DNA from 3 places in the Anaerosinus gibii genome. Region 3 is predicted to be linked to each of the others. Evidence: riboswitches for the same ligand, from Rfam matches in the RefSeq annotation. Region 3 holds a riboswitch; each other region holds the start of a gene.
What was found. A riboswitch is a leader RNA that binds a small molecule or an ion and turns the genes downstream of it on or off. The one in region 3 is predicted to bind cobalamin.
Positions count from the first base shown of each region.

Region 1 (6,237 bases), 1.0 Mb from region 3:
TCATTTTCTTCTCCCCAATATAATCAAAGTCTATCCCGCTGTAATATTGCGAACGATATGTACAATATTTTCCTGTGATAATTGTTTTAAACTAAAATATGTTGCGCCCATTTCACGAGCAAGATTTTTAGCGATACCTAATTTTATAAAATCAGTTTCTGTATCTATCACTACCGATGTTACATTGGATTCACGCAATCGCTCAGCCGTACGCATTGCTTCTTTTACTGCATCTTCACCTGCATTTGCTCTGCCATCAGTAAGCAATACGAGCACCGGCTCTTGTTCCTTATCTTTTTTATTCATTGCAGTCAGTGTCATCAAGGCCGTATCAAGCCCTTCTGCCAAAGGTGTTTTTCCACCTGTCGGCATTTGTTGTAGACACTTTTGCGCTAAATCAACACTGCGTGTAATCGGCAAAAGCACCTCCGCTTTATCACGACGAAATGCAATCATGCCCACTTTATCACGTTTTTGATACGCTTCTTGCAGCATATAAAAAATTGCACCTTTTACGGCTTTCATCCGCGTTCTCGCCCCCATTGAGCCGCTGGCATCAACAAGAAATAGAAAAGTATTGCCAATGCGTTTTTCACGAACTTTTTGTCTAAGGTCTTCCTGCTGAATATTTAATGCGCAGCCATTCTCACTGCGCATCCGTTGAAATGGTGCGGCGGCGCGAATCGTTGCATCAAACGCCAAGTCCTCAATCTTGCCTTTTGGCATTGACGCCCTAACGTATCGCCCTTGTTTTAAATCAGTTCGCGTAGTGCTGCGCTTGCCACTGCCACGGCGAATCATACGATCTTTGCCCATATCTAGCATCATCTTTGGTAATTGAAAAGTTTTATCAATTTCAGCTGTTTGCTCTTCTGGCGCTAGCTGATTTTCCGGATTGTCTGGTGTTTCCTCTGTTTTATCATCTTCTTGCTCAGATTCACTTTCATCATCGTCCTCTTGCCCATCCTCGTCTGCCGACGGTGGTGGTAATTCAGATTCTTCCTGCTCATCATTATTTTCTGTATCATTATTCTCTTCTTGTTCGTTTTGTTCTTGCTCTTCCTGCTCCTGGGGTTGCTGCTGAGGAAGCTGACGCATTCGATGTACCAAAACAAACATCGCTGCTTCATCCATATCCTTAGGCAAGATATACAACCGTTCTTCAAGTGCCGCAATCGCTTTTGCTGCTTCTAATAAATAGATTTCCGCTCGATGACCTGCGCAAAATGATTTTGCACACATTTGCGCTGCTAACTGCATCATCGCTTCTGATACTTCAATTTGCGAAACAATTGCTGTTGCTTTTTTTATTTTCTCTGCTAAGGTTTCTATATCTGTCGCATAACGAGCTTTAAACATTTGACGGTTTTTCTCAAAATCTAAAAGCAATTTTACAATCTGAACCCGTTCCTCAACCTCTATTGCATTTGTCGTTTCCGCATACATGCCAAAGCGATCTAAAATTTGCGCAGACAACGTGCCTTCTTCCGGATTCATTGTTCCAATTACGATATAATTTGCTTCATGCGAAAACGAAATTCCTTCGCGTTCAATTCGATTTATCCCTGCAATATTGGTATCTAAAATCGCCGTTAACAATTCACTGCGCAGTAAATTTACTTCATCAATATAAAGAATATTGTTATTTGCTTTCGCCAGAATTCCCGGTAAAAATTTTCTTTTCCCCTCTTGTATGGCATATTCCAGATCAATATTACCAAACAACATATCTTCCGTAGCATTGAGCGGTAAATCTACACATCGCTTATCACCACTGACTTCACGTATCGAACGTACAAGTGTCGATTTTGCCGTGCCCTTTGGTCCGCCAATTAATATTCCACCCGCTTTTGGATTAACCAGAGCAATCATGAGTCCTTTTTTGACCTGCTCTTGCCCAACAATTGCCGCAAACGGATATGCAGATGGTATCATCATCTTTCTTTCCTCCCACAAAACCATTTACTCTGCAAGTAAAGCTTCAACTTTATCCCAATCCAAGGCACCTTCTTCAAATGGACGACGGCGCATTCTATGCGGCAATACCAATTTTGCCGCATTTTTTATATCTTCAAGTAAGACTTCTTCTCTACCATCAAAAGCAGCCAAGGTCATCGCTGTTTTAATCGTTGTAATATCACTGCGATGGCCATCGACGCCTAATTCTATCGCCATTTTAGCAACTGCAACTAAAAGTTCATCAGAAATCGTTACGTTTGTTAAAATTTTTCTTGCTTGAATAATTTTTGTTGCTAAAGCTTCTTGCTCCTCTTGACAATCTGCAATAAAAGTTTCCGGGGCAGCTTCATAAGCAAGACGTCTTTTGATGACTTCCACCCTTTTTTCCGGTTCATGTTCACCAGTAACAACTACAGATAGTCCAAATCGATCTAACAATTGTGGACGAATATCGCCTTCTTCCGGATTCATTGTCCCAACAAGGACAAATCTCGCCGGATGGGAGTAGGACACCCCTTCACGTTCAACCGTATTAATTCCCATTGCTGCCGCATCTAAAAGAACATCAACGACATGATCATCAAGTAGATTAATTTCATCAACATAAAGAATATTGCGATTCGCTTGGGCAAGAATCCCGGCTTCAAATTTCTTTTCTCCATGTTTAATCGCATGTTCAATGTCAAGTGTCCCAACCACGCGATCTTCCGTTGCACTTACCGGCAATTCCACCACGCGCATTTTTACCGCATGATGACTTGCTAATTTATGTTCTTGCTGTTTCTTCTGGCAAGCTTCACAAAGCAAATTCGCTTCACTTGGATCACAGTGGAATTGACATCCATCAACAACTTCCATCGCCGGTAAAAGTTCTGCCAAAGCTCTGACCGCAGTTGATTTTGCCGTTCCTTTTTCCCCTTTAATTAAAACACCACCCAATGATGGATTAATGACATTTAAAATTAAAGATAATTTCATTTCTTCCTGTCCAACGATAGCTGTAAACGGATATACTACTTTTCTTTTCATGTTTTTACTCCTTCAATTTAAACTATGCTCATACAAAAAAGCCTTTTCGCAAAAGCAAAAAGGCGTTAAATTCCATATCTATACCTACAAATGCATATAGCATTGTATAGTTACAGTATCTTTCACCTTCCTATCGCTCGTAGGATTTCATGGCAAAATGAAGCTAGGCAGTTCTTCTGACTCTGTATCATCGCTTCTCCACGCCTTCCCAGAATATATCCAGTGACATCTTTGTGGAGTTACTCCCCATTACAGCGGCGGGACCGTACCGGTTTTTCACCGATTTCCCTATTAAGCCTTTCGGCACCTATCTTCTCAATATGAATTTGTCGAAATGATTGCATCGTTTTCCACCATACACTATATAGTGGTCATACAGTCAAGATTTTTTAATGTTTTTTATTTTTCAACTTTTGCCGGATGTAAGTAAGCAATCACATGAAACACTTCTATCACTTCCGCCATAAAGTGCTTCCATCCCAAAACACCTGCATAGGGACGTTCTGCAACAGGAACACCTTGCATTGGCATAAGAAAATTTTTAAAAATCATCCGATCATATTGCCCAACTTCCAGTCTAGTTTGCCAGTCCCCAAGGACAAGCGAAATACCTGCTTCTTCAACAGATAAAGTATCTTGTTTTACCTGCCATGCCCTAACGCCTTGAATCATTGGATATTCTGCTTTATTCGGGCCTTCTATTTTGAGATAAATATCATTAAATTCAGGGAACTCTGTTTTTAGTGCTTCTACGATTCCATAAGCAACTCCGTAAGGAAGCGTTAAATATACGTCGCCAAAGCCAAAGTTTTTATAATCCGCTTTGAGCTGAAAAATTGCTTGATCCAGCTTTTCTTGATTGATGTCGATTTCTGTTTCTAGTTTTTCTGTACAGATATTGATCTGTAATTTTTCTGCAATCCGATTTAACCAGGCAATGGAACATTGCATTCCATAAGGTGTAGGCGCAATAAGGTAATCTTGCCCCCATTCTTCTGCTAACCGTTTTGCCGCTTCAACTCCAAGTTCCGGAGATAAAACAATATTGCAAGCAGCCAATGGCAATTGCATCATCTCAGCTAGAGAAGTTTCATCTGCACCAAGGCAAACACCAACTTCAATCCCACAGGATATAAGCATTCGCTTGATTTCAGCTAAATCCCCTTGCCAATTTGGATAGTTATTGCACCAGCCAAAAAGATTTACGCGATTTTTCCGCACAACTTCTTTTTTAACTTTTACCTTTGCAGTAACTAAGTCAAGAATTTTATCTAATGCTTCCTGATACCCTTCCCAAAATTCTCCCTTAAGTCCGCCTGCATCAACCGCAATAATCTCACAAGCTAAATTAGCTCTATGACAAATCCCCTGAATGTCATCACCGATTAAGCTGACTGAGCAGCTGTTGATGACTGCAATCATTTTAGGATTACATTCTTTTTTTACTTCTTCTAACCCCAGCAAAAGCGCATCATCTGCGCCGTACAACAAATCGATTTCCTTTACTTCACTACAAAAGATTCTTCGCTCATATTTTTTCTCGACTCTTGCCATCTCGCGTTCGGCAATCGTTGCACACCAACGAGGCCCGTTTATCAAAATCGCACAATCTTTTAGACTCAAAAAAAATGAGGCTGCGCCCGCCATTTCACAACGACTTTTGCACGGCAGCCACCGCTGCAATTTCTGATTAGTATTCATATAGAATCCTCCTGCCGTGTCCATGAATTGCCATAGATACTTTATTTAGCAGATTTTCTAGACCCCAAATGCCAACTTGTTGAATTGAGATAGACAACTGATGGGGAAGATCAATTAAATCTGTCGTCGTTAAAACAAAGTCCACTTGCTCTGCCAGCGTTTTTATCTCTTCTTCTGTATAGCAGGGAATATCCGTTAGCTCCATGATTCGCTTGCGTTGCTCTGCTTTTTCTTTACTCGTTAAATCATTATGTAAAACTACCGCTTTAAGTTCTGCACCCACAGCTGATAACGTTTCTAAATGAAACTTCGGATCAAAATAACGGCTTGCATACCCAATGACAAAAATGTAACTTTTTCCCGACAAAACTTCGCGTTTTTTTTGTAAAAACTTTTCCAGACGTGTATTTTCTATTTTCCAGGCTTGTTTAGCTTCTGCTTCGCACGCTAAAACTTCTCCGATTTTTTCAAACCATACTTTCGTTTCTGCCATCCCTTTAGGATAGTTCCCCGTATAACACTTCGTTTGATAACGCTCAGCCAACACTCTTGCATATTCTTGCATCTTGGGATAATATTCACGCGCAATTCCTACCGACAAAATTAAATCCGCTTTGGGAATCATCGCAAATTCCTCTTTTGTCATCGTATTGGGCGGAAATAAAATACGTGTAAATCCAAAATACTGAAGCAGTCGTTTTATTTCACGAACATTATTTTCATTGCCTGCTCCACTATTTTCACCAATGATAACGGCAAGCTTTTCTTTTTTCTCTCGGTCTTTCGGCTTAATTGTTGCAAAGCGTTCCAGCAAAGTTTCTAGCATCTTGATGTTATGTTCCGTATAATGCTTACTCATAAAGCCGGCACCCGACACAACAATAATCGGTAACTTTGTCTTTTCCTCGACATCCTTGCATACCGCTTCGACATCATCGCCAATTACACCGGCTGTGCATCCGGGAACAACAATGATATATTGCACATTCTCCATTTGTGAAATATCCAGCAAGCATTGGCGAAGAATCCTTTCTCCGCCAAAGATAGCTTCTTTATCCGATATGCCAGTTACAAACAGATTGTTTTTCTCCGGCAGCATTGCTAAAGGATCACGCAGCAGTCCGCGCCGTTTTATACTCCAATAATTACGCAAAGCTAAATGAGAGCAAGCTTTTGGTGTATGAAACACTACCACTGCACCAGGATTACAAGAAACAGATATGTAGGCATTTCCCAAATTACAGTAAACGAGATTTTTTCGTTCTGATTGCCGAATCATTCCTTCGCCTCCCCGTTAAGCATTCGCTTCACTGCGCTCTTCCAGTTCACCTTCAAGCGATAAGTAAAGCTTTTGCAATTCTTCCTTCGTCTCCGCTTTCGCATTCCACAATCCGCGTTGCTCCGCTTCGAGCAATACTTCAGTCAACCGTTGCAATGCCCATGGATTTACTTCCTTCATCCATTCCTGCATTTCTTTATCAAATGCATATTTCTCTGCATATTTCTCATACATCCAGTCTTCCATCACATTACTGGTTGCATCCCATT
Region 1 is NZ_CP120678.1:1,595,231-1,601,467, forward strand. Features, by position in the region: gene nifH (nitrogenase iron protein) at 1-4, opposite strand, end outside; gene P3F81_RS07685 (VWA domain-containing protein) at 31-1,938, opposite strand; gene P3F81_RS07690 (magnesium chelatase ATPase subunit I) at 1,963-2,988, opposite strand; cobalamin riboswitch at 3,138-3,314, opposite strand; gene P3F81_RS07695 (nitrogenase component 1) at 3,388-4,689, opposite strand; gene P3F81_RS07700 (nitrogenase component 1) at 4,679-5,968, opposite strand; gene cobN (cobaltochelatase subunit CobN) at 5,984-6,237, opposite strand, start outside.
Region 1: linked by a shared signal. The riboswitch ahead of P3F81_RS07690 (magnesium chelatase ATPase subunit I) and the one ahead of P3F81_RS12715 (TonB-dependent receptor plug domain-containing protein) in region 3 are both predicted to bind cobalamin.

Region 2 (6,237 bases), 190 kb from region 3:
CATAAGCTCTTTTTCCGATGACGTTCCTTTAAAATTTTTAAATTTTTGTTTGTACCATTTTTTATTGTCTAACGTATACACTTCCAGGTCATTTCCCTTTTGTTGAGCATACTGCATCACCTGAACTTCATTTGCTGTTTGACCAAGCATTTGAAATGTCATTTTATTCGTAACTTTATATACAATTGGTTCCGAGCTCTTTCCAATAACATTCATATCAAGATTCAGATTTCCCATTGGAGTCTCTGCATTAATTAAAATATGCGCGGTTAAATTTTCAGCATAAAAATCCTTATGTAAATCCATTAGGTATTGCTTCGCATCCATATTATTTGGTTGCTGCGCCGCAAAAACTTCCCGTTCAGTTGAAAAATTAAGCAATAACCCAAGAACAATAAAAATTCCAAAAATTATTTTTTTCATCTACGATCTCTCCCTATTAATTATATAAACGTCACTTTACTCCATTCCAGCATAACACCTATTTAATCCCAATTCAATCCTTTCTTTAAAAACAACAGCATAACCGGTAATTTTTATGCTAAATTGCAAAAAAATTTCCCCCGTAGTATGCTAGATACTAGTTGATTCTGAACTCAACGATTGCTTTATATTTGAAATGTAAGGAGATGTTCTTTTGTTTAAAAATTTTTTGGAGCTTGCTTCCCATCCAACGAGTATTTTCGCCTTGTTAGGCATTGCCATATTACTTTTTGCTCTTTTTCGCATAAAAAAGATACAATTAACGCCAAAATTAATTACCCATATGGGCCTTATGATTTCTCTCGCCTTTATTTTGCATCAAATTCGAATTTATCATATGCCACAAGGAGGAAGTATTACGCTTGGCTCAATGGTTCCACTTCTATTTCTCGCATTTTGCTATGGTCCAGGAATTGGATTCCTCGCAGGATTCCTTTATGGCGTAATCAACCTTCTCTTTAACCCTTATATTTTACATCCTGTACAAGTATTATTTGACTATCCGCTTCCTTATATGGCAATTGGCCTTGCAGGATACTTCCCTAATCGCCTTTTTCTCAGTACTACGCTTGCTATTATAGGTCGGTTTATTTGTCATTTCATCTCTGGTATTGTCTTTTTTGCCTCTTATGCGCCCGAAGGAACTTCCCCCTATTTTTACGCTTTTATTTTTAATGCCAGCTATCTATTCCCAGAGCTTATCATTACTTTAATTTTATTGAAACTGCTTCCCCTAAAAAATTTAATGCAACAGGCAAAATAAAATAGATAAAAGGGCTGTTGCACTAGCGAAATTTTTCGCAGGCAACAGCCCTTATCTTATTTTTTAACGACGACGATTATATACATTCTCGTCTTCATTTTTTCTGCTTTTAAACTTATCCCAAAGTGTTTTTCCTAACAAAATTACGCCACCAAAAATAAGTACATTAAGCATCAAGCCCATAATATCTGACATAAAACCATTCATGCCAAACATGCTTCCTAACATGCTGCCAAGCATCATACCACCAGCGAATATCCCTATATTACGCATCATTCCACCAAATGGTGAAGCTGATTTCGTTGCAGCGCTATTTACTGCACTGCTTTGCGCTTTCGAGTTTGCCGCAGGTGCTTTATCACTATAACTGTTTGCTGGCGCTGATTCTTTATAGCCATCCTTTTGTGGCTGAGTTTTATTCACTGGTGCTTTTTGCGTAGTTTTTGGTGCAGACATTTTTATTTTACTCCCACCAATCGCTGCATAACTCACTGTATAAACACTAAAAAAACATAACAACAAAATAGCAAATACTCTACAAAATTTCATCTTATTCCTCCTGATGCGCTTTAATATCTTCTGGAAATGCATAAATTTCTGATAATGTTGGTAATTCACCTGACAAATAACGATCAATATCGTGAACATCAATATAAAAAGAACAGTTCACTTCCAAGTATCCTTGTTCTTTTCCTCCACTCACATTACGAATCGCCATTAATCGTTCTCTTAGCGCCAACGTTTCCTCTTGGCCCGCAGTCACATCCAAGCGAATCAAAGGAACTCCATATTCCCTAAGTACATCATGCAAAGTCAATCGTTCTGACATCGAATCCTCCATTAAAATAAATTTTGCTACTTTAATTACACTTCGTTCTTCCCTAACTATTTTCCTCTAGAATTTATTTACTAAACATTTATTTCCACAGTGAAAATTCATCTCTCTTATGCAACCTTTGCTTTTCCCTGCTCCCAAGCTGATAAAATCGCAAAGTTATTACAATACATCGCTTGGCAAATACGCTTTAATACCATCAATCTCAATCATTATTCCCGCATACGCCGTTATCGGAAACACAGTAAACATACAAATATCTACTACAACTTTTAGCAAAAAAGATTTTTCATCTATACCCCTCCAAGCATTTTTTATGCCTATAGATTACTACATAAAATATAAAAATTCTATTTTTTACTAGACATTATGATTATTTATGATATAATATGCAATTGTATTTAGCAATCGAATATTTAGGAGCAAGGTGCCCGTTTAGGGCTTAATAGGGAAATCGGTGCAATACCGATGCGGTCCCGCCACTGTAATAGGGAGCAAATCCATATGATGTCACTGAAGCGTATGCTTTGGGAAGGCTTGGATAAGCGATGAACTAGAGCCAGGAGAACTGCCTGCTTAACAATTACCGTTGACCTACGAGCGATAGGGAGGGAATTTTTAGGGCAGTATTTTTTCTGTTTAAAAATATAACTTCTTCTGTGGTTTTACGCAGAAGAAGTTTTTTTATTCATTAGCATCTATTTTTTCGCTGTTTTGCCCTCTTAATATTTCGTTATTTTTCTACGGTAAGAGGCAAAATTAACAACACAAGGAGATTTCCAAATGAGAAAGAAAAACATAGCGATTATGATTTTAACAGCACTTACATTATCTACGACAGTTCAAGCTGCACCAACGGAGGAATTGGATGAATATTCATTAGATACTGTGATTGTTACAGCAACACGAACAAGTGAAAGCATAAAAAATGTTCCGGCAAATGTTACTGTAATCACTACCAAAGATTTAGAAAAGAAACAAATTTTTAGCGCACGCGAGGCACTGCAAAACGAAGTTGGTTTTTATTTATCACCAACGGCGGAAACGAAAAACGGCTTATCACTGCGTGGATTTAGCGGTCAAGATATTCTTGTTTTATATGACGGTCAACAAATTAACTCCGCTTTTGACGGTAGTATCGCCTGGGATTCCATTCCGCTAAATAAAATCGAACGCATCGAAATCGTTAGAGGTGCCGGATCATCACTCTATGGTGGTCATGCTGTTGCCGGTGTTATCAATATTATTCCCAAAGAATCCACTGGCGAAACGAATGTTGATATGAACGTATCTTATGGCAGTAACAATACATGGAAGCGCGGCATAAACATAGATGGTGCAGTCAATGACGATCTTTCTTTTAACATCGGTTATCAAAAACGCTCTACGCAAGGATATCGCGGCTATTATAAAACGGCCTCTGGAAAGACTACTGGTTCTTCCTCTTCAACCGCTGACCTTCCAACGTTAGGAAGCGGACAATATGTGATTGGCGGTCGCGGTGAAAAATCGAAAATCAGTGAAGATTATTTTGTCGACTTCACCTACGATATTGACGATAATCGTTCAGTAAAATACTCTTATACACACAATAATTATAATTACGCTTATAACAATCCTTTTAGCTATATTTACGATAGCGCTGGGAATCAGATATTCAAAGGAACGATCCTTACACAAGATGGCAACTATGTAACCATTAAGCCTTCCGACTACCTTGGTTATATTGGTGAACGCGAACAAGATATACATAAAATAAACTACCGTGATGATGAAAATCAAATTAAAATTGGCATTGGTATGACTGATTTGAAGAAAGAAGGCTATAGCTCTGCCGATTCATCCGCCACCTCTACTGATTGGGATGGGAAAGGTAGTTTGGCAAGTTATCCAAGCAAAAATTATAATTTTGATTTCCAAAAAACATGGGAATTTGATAAACATAATGTGATTGCCGGCTTCGCTTGGATGAAAGAAAAAATGACTTATACCTCTTACGGCTTGACCAATTGGAACGATTGGAATTCTATTTCTTCGCTTAACAGCATCAATAGTGGCTCGACCCATACCCTTGCTCTTTTCGCCCAAGATCAATACACTTTGTCTGAGCAGTGGAAAGTATATACGGGCGTGCGTTTTGATCAATATAAAAAAGAAGGGGGCTACTCTTATCTTGCTTCAGGCAATAGTAGGCAGGATTTCCCTAGTAAATCATTTAGTGAAGTAAGTCCGAAAATTGCTTTTGAATACACGGCTGACGATAGAACCACTTATTTCACAAGCTATGGACATTCCTTCAACCCACCAAGCATTTACAAACTATATCGCCGCGCCGGCACTTCAATGTCAAGCGTACAAGCAAACCCAGATTTAGAGCCAGAAACTTCAAATACCTTTGAACTTGGCATGAAACGAGACTTAGACGATAATACTTCCTTGGGAATTACACTCTTCCATGTAAAAACTAAAGATAAAATTGCCTTAGCTACAAAAAATGGTGTCAAAGCTTATTATAATCTTGATAACGCCACAGCCAAAGGTGTTGAACTTGAATTAAAACATAAACTAAATGACAATTGGTCTTCTTATTTTAATTACACTTACGAACGCGGCGAAAACGAATCTAACGACCAAACGACCCGCAATTGGGATATCCCAAGACATTTATTGCATACAGGAATAGATTATACTTATGGGAAAGCAAATTGGGGACTCGATGCACAATATGTCAGTGAAAGACAAAGCCCCGATGCTGATACAGGGGAATATGGTTCAGAAGATGCCTTCTTCCTAATGAATACTTATCTAAACTACAAAGCAACAGATCAAATCGATTTACAGTTTGGAATTCAAAATTTATTAGACCGTAAATTCTATGCAAGCGAAGCAACAAGCGGAAGAACCTATACGTTGAGCGTCAACTATTCCTTCTAATATAAAAGGATAGTGATATTTGAAATGAAAAGGTTTATCGGCTATCTAATTGGACTCGTTCTTTTTTATGCTCCGTTTGCACTTTATCAAAAATTTTTATTTTATCTATTGGGTAAAACAAATTATGCGGATATTCATGATTTTTGTTTGCGTATTCCCCTTGAACATATTTGGCGCGGCCGAATTTTTGAACAGTTTACAATAGAAACAATTACAATGTTTTTATTTATCTCTTCCGCATTTTTCCTTGGTCCATTTTTTTGTGGTCGTCTATGTATTGCAGGTGCGCTAGGTGAATATTTAAGCCAGCTAATCCCTCATAAAATTCAAATCAATTGGACGCGTTATATTGATCCCGCACCCGTTCGCTATGGAATACTTATCGGGTTTCTATTATCCCCATTGATTGGTGGGTATTTAGCTTGTGCATTTTGTAATTATCGCTTAATCGAAGCGGGTATTTTTTACATCTTTATGGGGGAAAGAACCGTTTTATCCTCTTCTGTTCTTTTCACTGCTATTCTCTGGCTCGGTTTGTTTGGCTTATTTACCAGAGGAGGACGTGGCTTCTGTAATTTTATTTGTCCTGTCGGCGCAGCACAAAATCTCATTCATTGGCTTGGCTCTAAATTTTCTTTTGTATTGCGTCTTAAAATTAACCATTCACATTGCATTCAATGCGGTAAATGCGTAGATCGATGTCCAATGGGCGCACTCCAGATACAAAAAAATATGCTCCATCACCATGCGCACCATTGTATTACTTGCAAACAATGTATAGAAAGTTGCCCTGTAAAGGCAATCTCCTATACTACGGAAAAAAAGAGTCTTAAGCATCAGGAAGTGAATTTATGCAACAAAAAATAAGTAAGTATGCCCTCACACCAATCTTTGCGAGTCTCACTATTTTTTCAGGGAGTTGCACCGGAACTTGCGGGAATTGCACTGGTGCCTGTGTCAGTGGGATTGTACTGGCAGGCACAATCTGTGGAAACTATTGCTTGGAGCGCAATAAACATTCGAATAAGAATTCTAATACATTTGGAGAGCGTTTGAAATGAGCTACAAAAAGCAATCCCTTATTTTTATTTGCAGCATACTTATTGCAATTTGTTCTGGTTACTATGCAACAAGTCAGCGTGCTGAAACGTTTCACTTCAAAGTAATCATGCCTAAACATTCACAAACAGAAACAATAAATCTGGCAACATTAGGATTTCCT
Region 2 is NZ_CP120678.1:148,640-154,876, reverse strand. Features, by position in the region: gene P3F81_RS00675 (hypothetical protein) at 1-423, opposite strand, end outside; gene thiT (energy-coupled thiamine transporter ThiT) at 638-1,246, shown strand; gene P3F81_RS00665 (DUF2076 domain-containing protein) at 1,310-1,795, opposite strand; gene P3F81_RS00660 (hypothetical protein) at 1,797-2,075, opposite strand; cobalamin riboswitch at 2,489-2,671, shown strand; gene P3F81_RS00655 (TonB-dependent receptor) at 2,865-5,015, shown strand; gene P3F81_RS00650 (4Fe-4S binding protein) at 5,040-5,882, shown strand; gene P3F81_RS00645 (hypothetical protein) at 6,073-6,237, shown strand, end outside.
Region 2: linked by a shared signal. The riboswitch ahead of P3F81_RS00655 (TonB-dependent receptor) and the one ahead of P3F81_RS12715 (TonB-dependent receptor plug domain-containing protein) in region 3 are both predicted to bind cobalamin.

Region 3 (6,237 bases):
ATATTGCTTATCTAGAAAGTAAGATGGATGATTTTCTGGGAGCAATAGAAAAGCCTGAACTTCGAGCGGAATTAACAAAATGGAAGGAATGGAAAAAACTTCTTCCACTTGCTTTTGATGAAAAAAAACCAAAAGCACTGGAGAGCATAAATGAATATCGGACGACCGAATGGGTAAAAGGTGGCATTTTTAGTGATGTATGCATGGATGACTTCATTGTAAATTCTACGGTTGTGACAGGAATCTATCGTCAGCGCGTTCCAGCTTGGGACAATGCAAAATATGCGGCGCCGTGTGAATTTAACTGTCCATCTGGAATTCCGACGCAACAACGTTACAATTTACTTCGTCAGGGCAAGGTGGAAGAAGCATATAAATTAGTACTTGAATATACACCGTTCTCTGGATCAGTATGTGGCAGTGTCTGCCCAAATCCATGTATGGAAGGCTGTAGCCGTGCATCCATTGACCAAGCGATTCAAATTGGTGCACTTGGCAGAGAGTCTATCCACATAAAAGTAGAGAAACCATCCGTGCGCACTGGAAAGAAGATATCTGTTATCGGCGGCGGTGTAGCAGGATTAAGCGCAGCTTGGCAGTTGGCGAAAAAGGGCCATGATGTTACGGTATATGATGAATTTTCCGCAATGGGCGGTAAGCTTGAGCAAGTAATTCCACGCAGTCGGTTAGCGCATGAAATTTTAGAAGCGGAATTAAAACGCATTCAAGATATGGGTGTAACCTTTGTCAATAACTGCAAAGTGGACAGTGATAAATTTAATGAGATTAAAACAGCTAGTGATGCCGTTGTCGTTACCACTGGTGGACATAATCCTCGTGTATTCCCATGGCCTGGAAAAGAAAAAGTCGTAAAAGGGTTAGACTTCCAAAAAGCAGTGAACCGTGGTGAAAATCCGAAAGTAGGTAAACATGTGCTTGTTATCGGTGCAGGGAACTCCGGGATGGATGCTGCACTTGATGCGTATGAAATGGGAGCGGAAAAGGTAACTTGTATTGATGTGCAAAAGCCAGCAGCCTTTAAAAAGGAAATCGAACATTTTGAATCTCTTGGTGGCGATATCATTTGGCCTGTAATGACGAAAGAAATCACAGATAAAGGAATTATCGCTGAGGATGGCAGATTCATTGAAGGCGACATGGTCATTGTAACGGTTGGGGAAACACCAATCCTAGATTATTTACCTGAAGGGTTAAACAAATTTCGCGATTGGTTAGTGCCAGGTGCAGATACGAGTGTTATGGCTGGTGTATTTGCGGCTGGTGACGTAGTGAAACCTGGTCGTTTAACGGATGCAATTGGGGCTGGTGCGAAGGCTGCAATGGCAGCAGATGCTTACGTAAATGGAGAAGCATATGCACAGGCAGTGAAGAAGGAAGTTATTCCAGCAGGACAAATAAGTAAAGCTTACTTTGAAAAATGTCATAGCTGCGAATTGCCAGCGGCAAATCAAGATTTCAATCGCTGTATTAGCTGTGGTACTTGCCGCGATTGTAGTATGTGTCTTGAATCCTGTCCGGAAAAGGCAATTAGTAAAGTCGTTAAAGCAGACGGTACATTTGAATATGTTTCCGATGCAGAGCGTTGTATTGGCTGTGGTATTTGCGCGGGCGTTTGCCCATGCGGTATCTGGACAATGAAGGCAAATGCAGAGAAAATCAACATGTACAGAACCTACAATAAGAATTAAAAAAGAAAATAAAAATAAAATAAGCCGACAAAATCATTGATTTTGTCGGCTTATTTGGGTTAGGGCGATAAAGTTAGAGTAATTATGTGAAAAAGATTAAATGTTTTTAGTGCTATTTTGAGCGGATGATGTAACTTGTAAAAAAGCGTCGCCATAATCATTTGGAGCGATAGACCCTTTGATAAAAGTGAGACTTAAATAAAAGGTTGATTTAAGAATGCTTAAGGTCTCTATTTACTGAAAAAGAACTTTTTCAATAATTTATAATTTTACAGAAATATATATATAATATTAAATTAGGTAATTTATTGACATGCTTTAGGGGCAGTGTTATGATGATAAAGTATTATCATGGAAAATATTTCTTGCAATTTATTGAAATGATGTGAAAACTAAATATTGAAGGGAACAGGTGCCCGTGAGGGCTTAATAGGGAAGTTCGGTTCAATGCCGGCGCGGTCCCGCCACTGTAATAAGGAGTTAGTCCAAGATATGCCACTGGGGTGAAAACTTTGGGAAGGTTTGGATGAGCGATGATTTAAAGCCAGGAGAACTGCCTGTTTATCAATCACCGAATATGGAGATTAGATGCTGCGTTAACTGTTGGATAGAACAATTCAAAGTCAATGTGACCATCCATTCAGTCCATACAACCTACGAGTGATAGGGAGGGGATAAAATAACAGCATTTATATTGCTATTTTACCCAGCTTCGTGCTGGGTTTTTATGTTTTTATTTGCTGATAATTGAAATCTGCCTTTTCGAAGAGGCAGATTTTTTTTAGTAAGATGGATTGTGTAGTTAAGAAATTTTTAGGAGGATAAATCGGGGATGAAACATTATAGCCAAAAAAAGAAAGCAATCGGGATGGCGATTGTTTGTGGAATGATATTGGGCACGCAATTATCAATCGGTACAGAGATTGCTTGGGCAAATGAAGAAGTATTGGATGAATTTTATCTAGATGGTGTTGTTGTAACTGCGACAAGGACTGATCAGACAGTAAAAGAAGTTCCTACCACAGTACAAGTAATCATACGTCAAGATATTGAAAAGCGACAATCTAGAACGTTACGGGATGTTTTGCAAAATGCGCTAGGGGTGACCTTGTGGAAGGATTTTCAGGGAAGATCACAAGTGAGAATTCGTGGCTCAGAATCAAGACATGTTTTAATTATGGTTGATGGCAAACGGATGAGCGGAGAACTTTCGTATAACTCAGCCAATGCGCATGAAATAGATCGAATCAATATGGATAATGTGGAACGTGTTGAAATTATTCGCGGTTCTGCCGGATCGTTGTACGGAAGCGATGCAATTGGCGGCGTTGTCAATATTATCATGCGACAGCCAATGAAAAAGCAAGGTTCAATTAATTATGATTATTCACTTTATGAACATGGTGACAGTGCAGGTCCAACAACTAGTATTTTTTATCAAGATATTAATGAGAAAGGAAATATGAGTTGGAAGATATCGGGAAGTTATAATGATAGTAAACCATTCTATGTAGATAATGAAGGAACAAGTAATAATTATTTTGGCAAAGAGCAAAATATTGATTTTGGCATGACCTATACGGCTGAAAATGGGAATCGCTTAAGTTTTGATTTCGGACGACTGAACGAAGACACACAGCGTTCAGAAGCGGGGCAATCCTATCATCCAATGATGCCAAAATCAGATAAAATTAATAAAAATGAAAATAAACGTACGAATTTATCGCTGAACTATGAAGGTGAAGATGATAAACAAAATTGGTCGGTTCGAGCATATCAGTCGAAATATGAAAAGGAATATTTTATTTATAAACAGACACGACGCAATAATATTGTTACTATCCCTTATACATTAAATAGTTTCGATTGGGTGAATCGTACAATTAATGTCCTTGAAGGGAAAGACAGTTGGCAACTGGGCGATAAGCATCTGGCTACAGTTGGTTTTGAATGGAGACAAGATAAATCGGAAGGAACGAGAATAAAAACCGATCTAAATAGTAAAAAATCGAGTGATGAAGCATCTATTGACTATGTTTCCTTGTATTTTCAGGATGAAATTCGTCCAAATGACCAATGGCTAGTTATACCATCCATACGATTTGATCATAGTAATTTATTTGACTCTGCTTGGACAGGAAATTTAGCATCTACTTATCACATTGCTGATGATACTAGGTTAAAGGTTGTTGTGGGACAAGGTTATAAGACACCGACGATTAATGAACTTTATCATGCTTGGGAAATGTTTGCAGGCAGCGCGATGGGCGGGCCAGGTCAGTATTTCCAGGGAAATCCTAATATTAAGCCGGAAAAATCATGGAACTATGAATTAGCATTAGAAAAAGATTGGAATGATAAGACAACAGGACATTTTGGTTTATTTAGAAATGATGTTAAAGAATTAATTACATCTACTTGGACTGGTAAATATGTGGATAGTGCTGGAAACTTAGTTTCCAGTATAATACCGACAAAAGACAAATTAATGACGTATAAAAACATTCCCGAAGCGAGAATGCAAGGAATAGAAGCTTCAATCCAGCATCAATTGAATGATGAAGTAGATTTGAACTTTGGCTATGTTTATTTAGATGCAAAAGATCAAGGAAGCAGTCAAAGACTAGAAGATCGTCCTAGACATCAGCTTAATTTAGGATTGTTTTATCATCCGAAGGATACGAACTGGCAGTTTAACTTGGATGTAGTAAGTAATATTGATTATTGGGCGAGCAAAGATGGCAATATTACAACGGGGGATAAAGAAATGGAAAATAGCACATTTACAGTAGTTAATTTCTTAGCACAAAAAGATTTAGATGCGAGGGCAAGGCTATACTTAGGCATAGATAATCTCGGCAATTATCATGATTATAATAAAGATGTATATGGAAGAATGTATCGTGTTGGAATCGACTGCAAATTCTAGTTTGGTTAGGACTGAAAGTGAGTGTTGTATGAATAAAGGATTAATAGTGGTTAGTGCAATTTTATTTATTGCGGCTAGTGTATTGTTTTCTGGATGTGGGAATAAAGAATCTTTGACTTTAGGGGAAAATCATAGCCAGAACTTGACAATCATCGATGATAATCATCGCGAAGTGTTATTGGCAAATACACCGGAACGAATTGTGGTGTTATCACCATCCTTTCTAGAAATTTTGGATCAGGTACAGGGGAAAGTTATCGGACGGGCAACCTCACAGATAGCTCAGATTCCCAAGCGATATAAAGATAGTGCAGAAGTTGGTTTTGTTTATCGAATTAACAGTGAAGCTGTAGTGAGCTTACAGCCTGATTTAGTCATTGCTTATAAAGGAATGCATGAGAATTTGCTACCAATATTGGAGGCAAACCATATTCCGGTGATTGTACTTAATCTGAAAACTTATCAAGACGTAAAACGAAATTGTGAATTATTAGGGCTGGTTTCCGGTCATGCAGATTTGGGGCAAGACTTGGCAAAAAAATTAGATAACGGTGTCCAAGATGCTATAGCAAATGTTCCATTAGTTAGCAAGAAAACAGTGATTTTACATACGACAATGAATGATATTTCCGTAGAAACGGAGGATAGCATCGCCGGAAGTGTGGCTGCATTACTTCATTTAGATTTGGCAATTAAGTCTGGGGATATGCCAATCGCAAAGATGAATGGTATGGCATCCCCAGATAAAATTGTATATAGCATGGAAGCACTCGTAGAAAAAGATCCTGAAGTATTATTTATTACTTCAATGGGAGCTAACGGAGGCGCACTTGAACGGATTAAGTCAGAAATGGAAAATAATCCGGCATGGTTAGAGTTGCGGGCAGTAAAAAATAAACAAGTTTTCTTTTTACCAGAGGACTTATTTTTACTCAATCCCGGGTTGCGATATCCAGAAGCAGTCCGCTATATGGTAGAACAATTATATCCGAAAAATGAATCGCGATAAGAAAGATGGATTTGGGGGAAAGAGATATCATGATGAATTTGACGAATGGATTAGCTGAGTTTATGCAACTGGAAAATCATAAAGAATTATTCGGGCTAAAAGCAACACGAAAGATGAGTGAGTTATTTAATGATTGCACACTTCAATACTCGCCGCGTCATCTGCTACCAATTATGCCGCCTAAACAGCAAATTCGCTTTCGTGAACAGGCGACGATGGTAGCAAAAAAAAATAAAAGCGCGGTATATATACATATCCCATTTTGTAAGCAACGCTGTAGTTACTGTAATTTTTGTGGCTATCCAAGTGATTTAGTAATGCAAGAGGAATATGTTGATTTGCTATGTCAAGAGTTATCAATAATAGAAGATTTTGAGTACTATCAAAGTCAGATGATTTCAGCAGTTTTTATCGGTGGAGGTAGCCCTAGTGCATTAAATGAAGATCAGTTAGAACGGTTATTAAGTAAAATAAGAAAAGTTTTTTTACTGGAATCTGGCTGTGAATTTACATTTGAGAGTAATATCACTGACTTTAATGAGGCTAAATTAGCGATTTGTTTAAAGTATGGTGTAAATCGTTTTAGCTTT
Region 3 is NZ_CP120678.1:2,641,418-2,647,654, reverse strand. Features, by position in the region: gene P3F81_RS12720 (FAD-dependent oxidoreductase) at 1-1,709, shown strand, start outside; cobalamin riboswitch at 2,103-2,284, shown strand; gene P3F81_RS12715 (TonB-dependent receptor plug domain-containing protein) at 2,542-4,638, shown strand; gene P3F81_RS12710 (ABC transporter substrate-binding protein) at 4,613-5,647, shown strand; gene hutW (heme anaerobic degradation radical SAM methyltransferase ChuW/HutW) at 5,677-6,237, shown strand, end outside.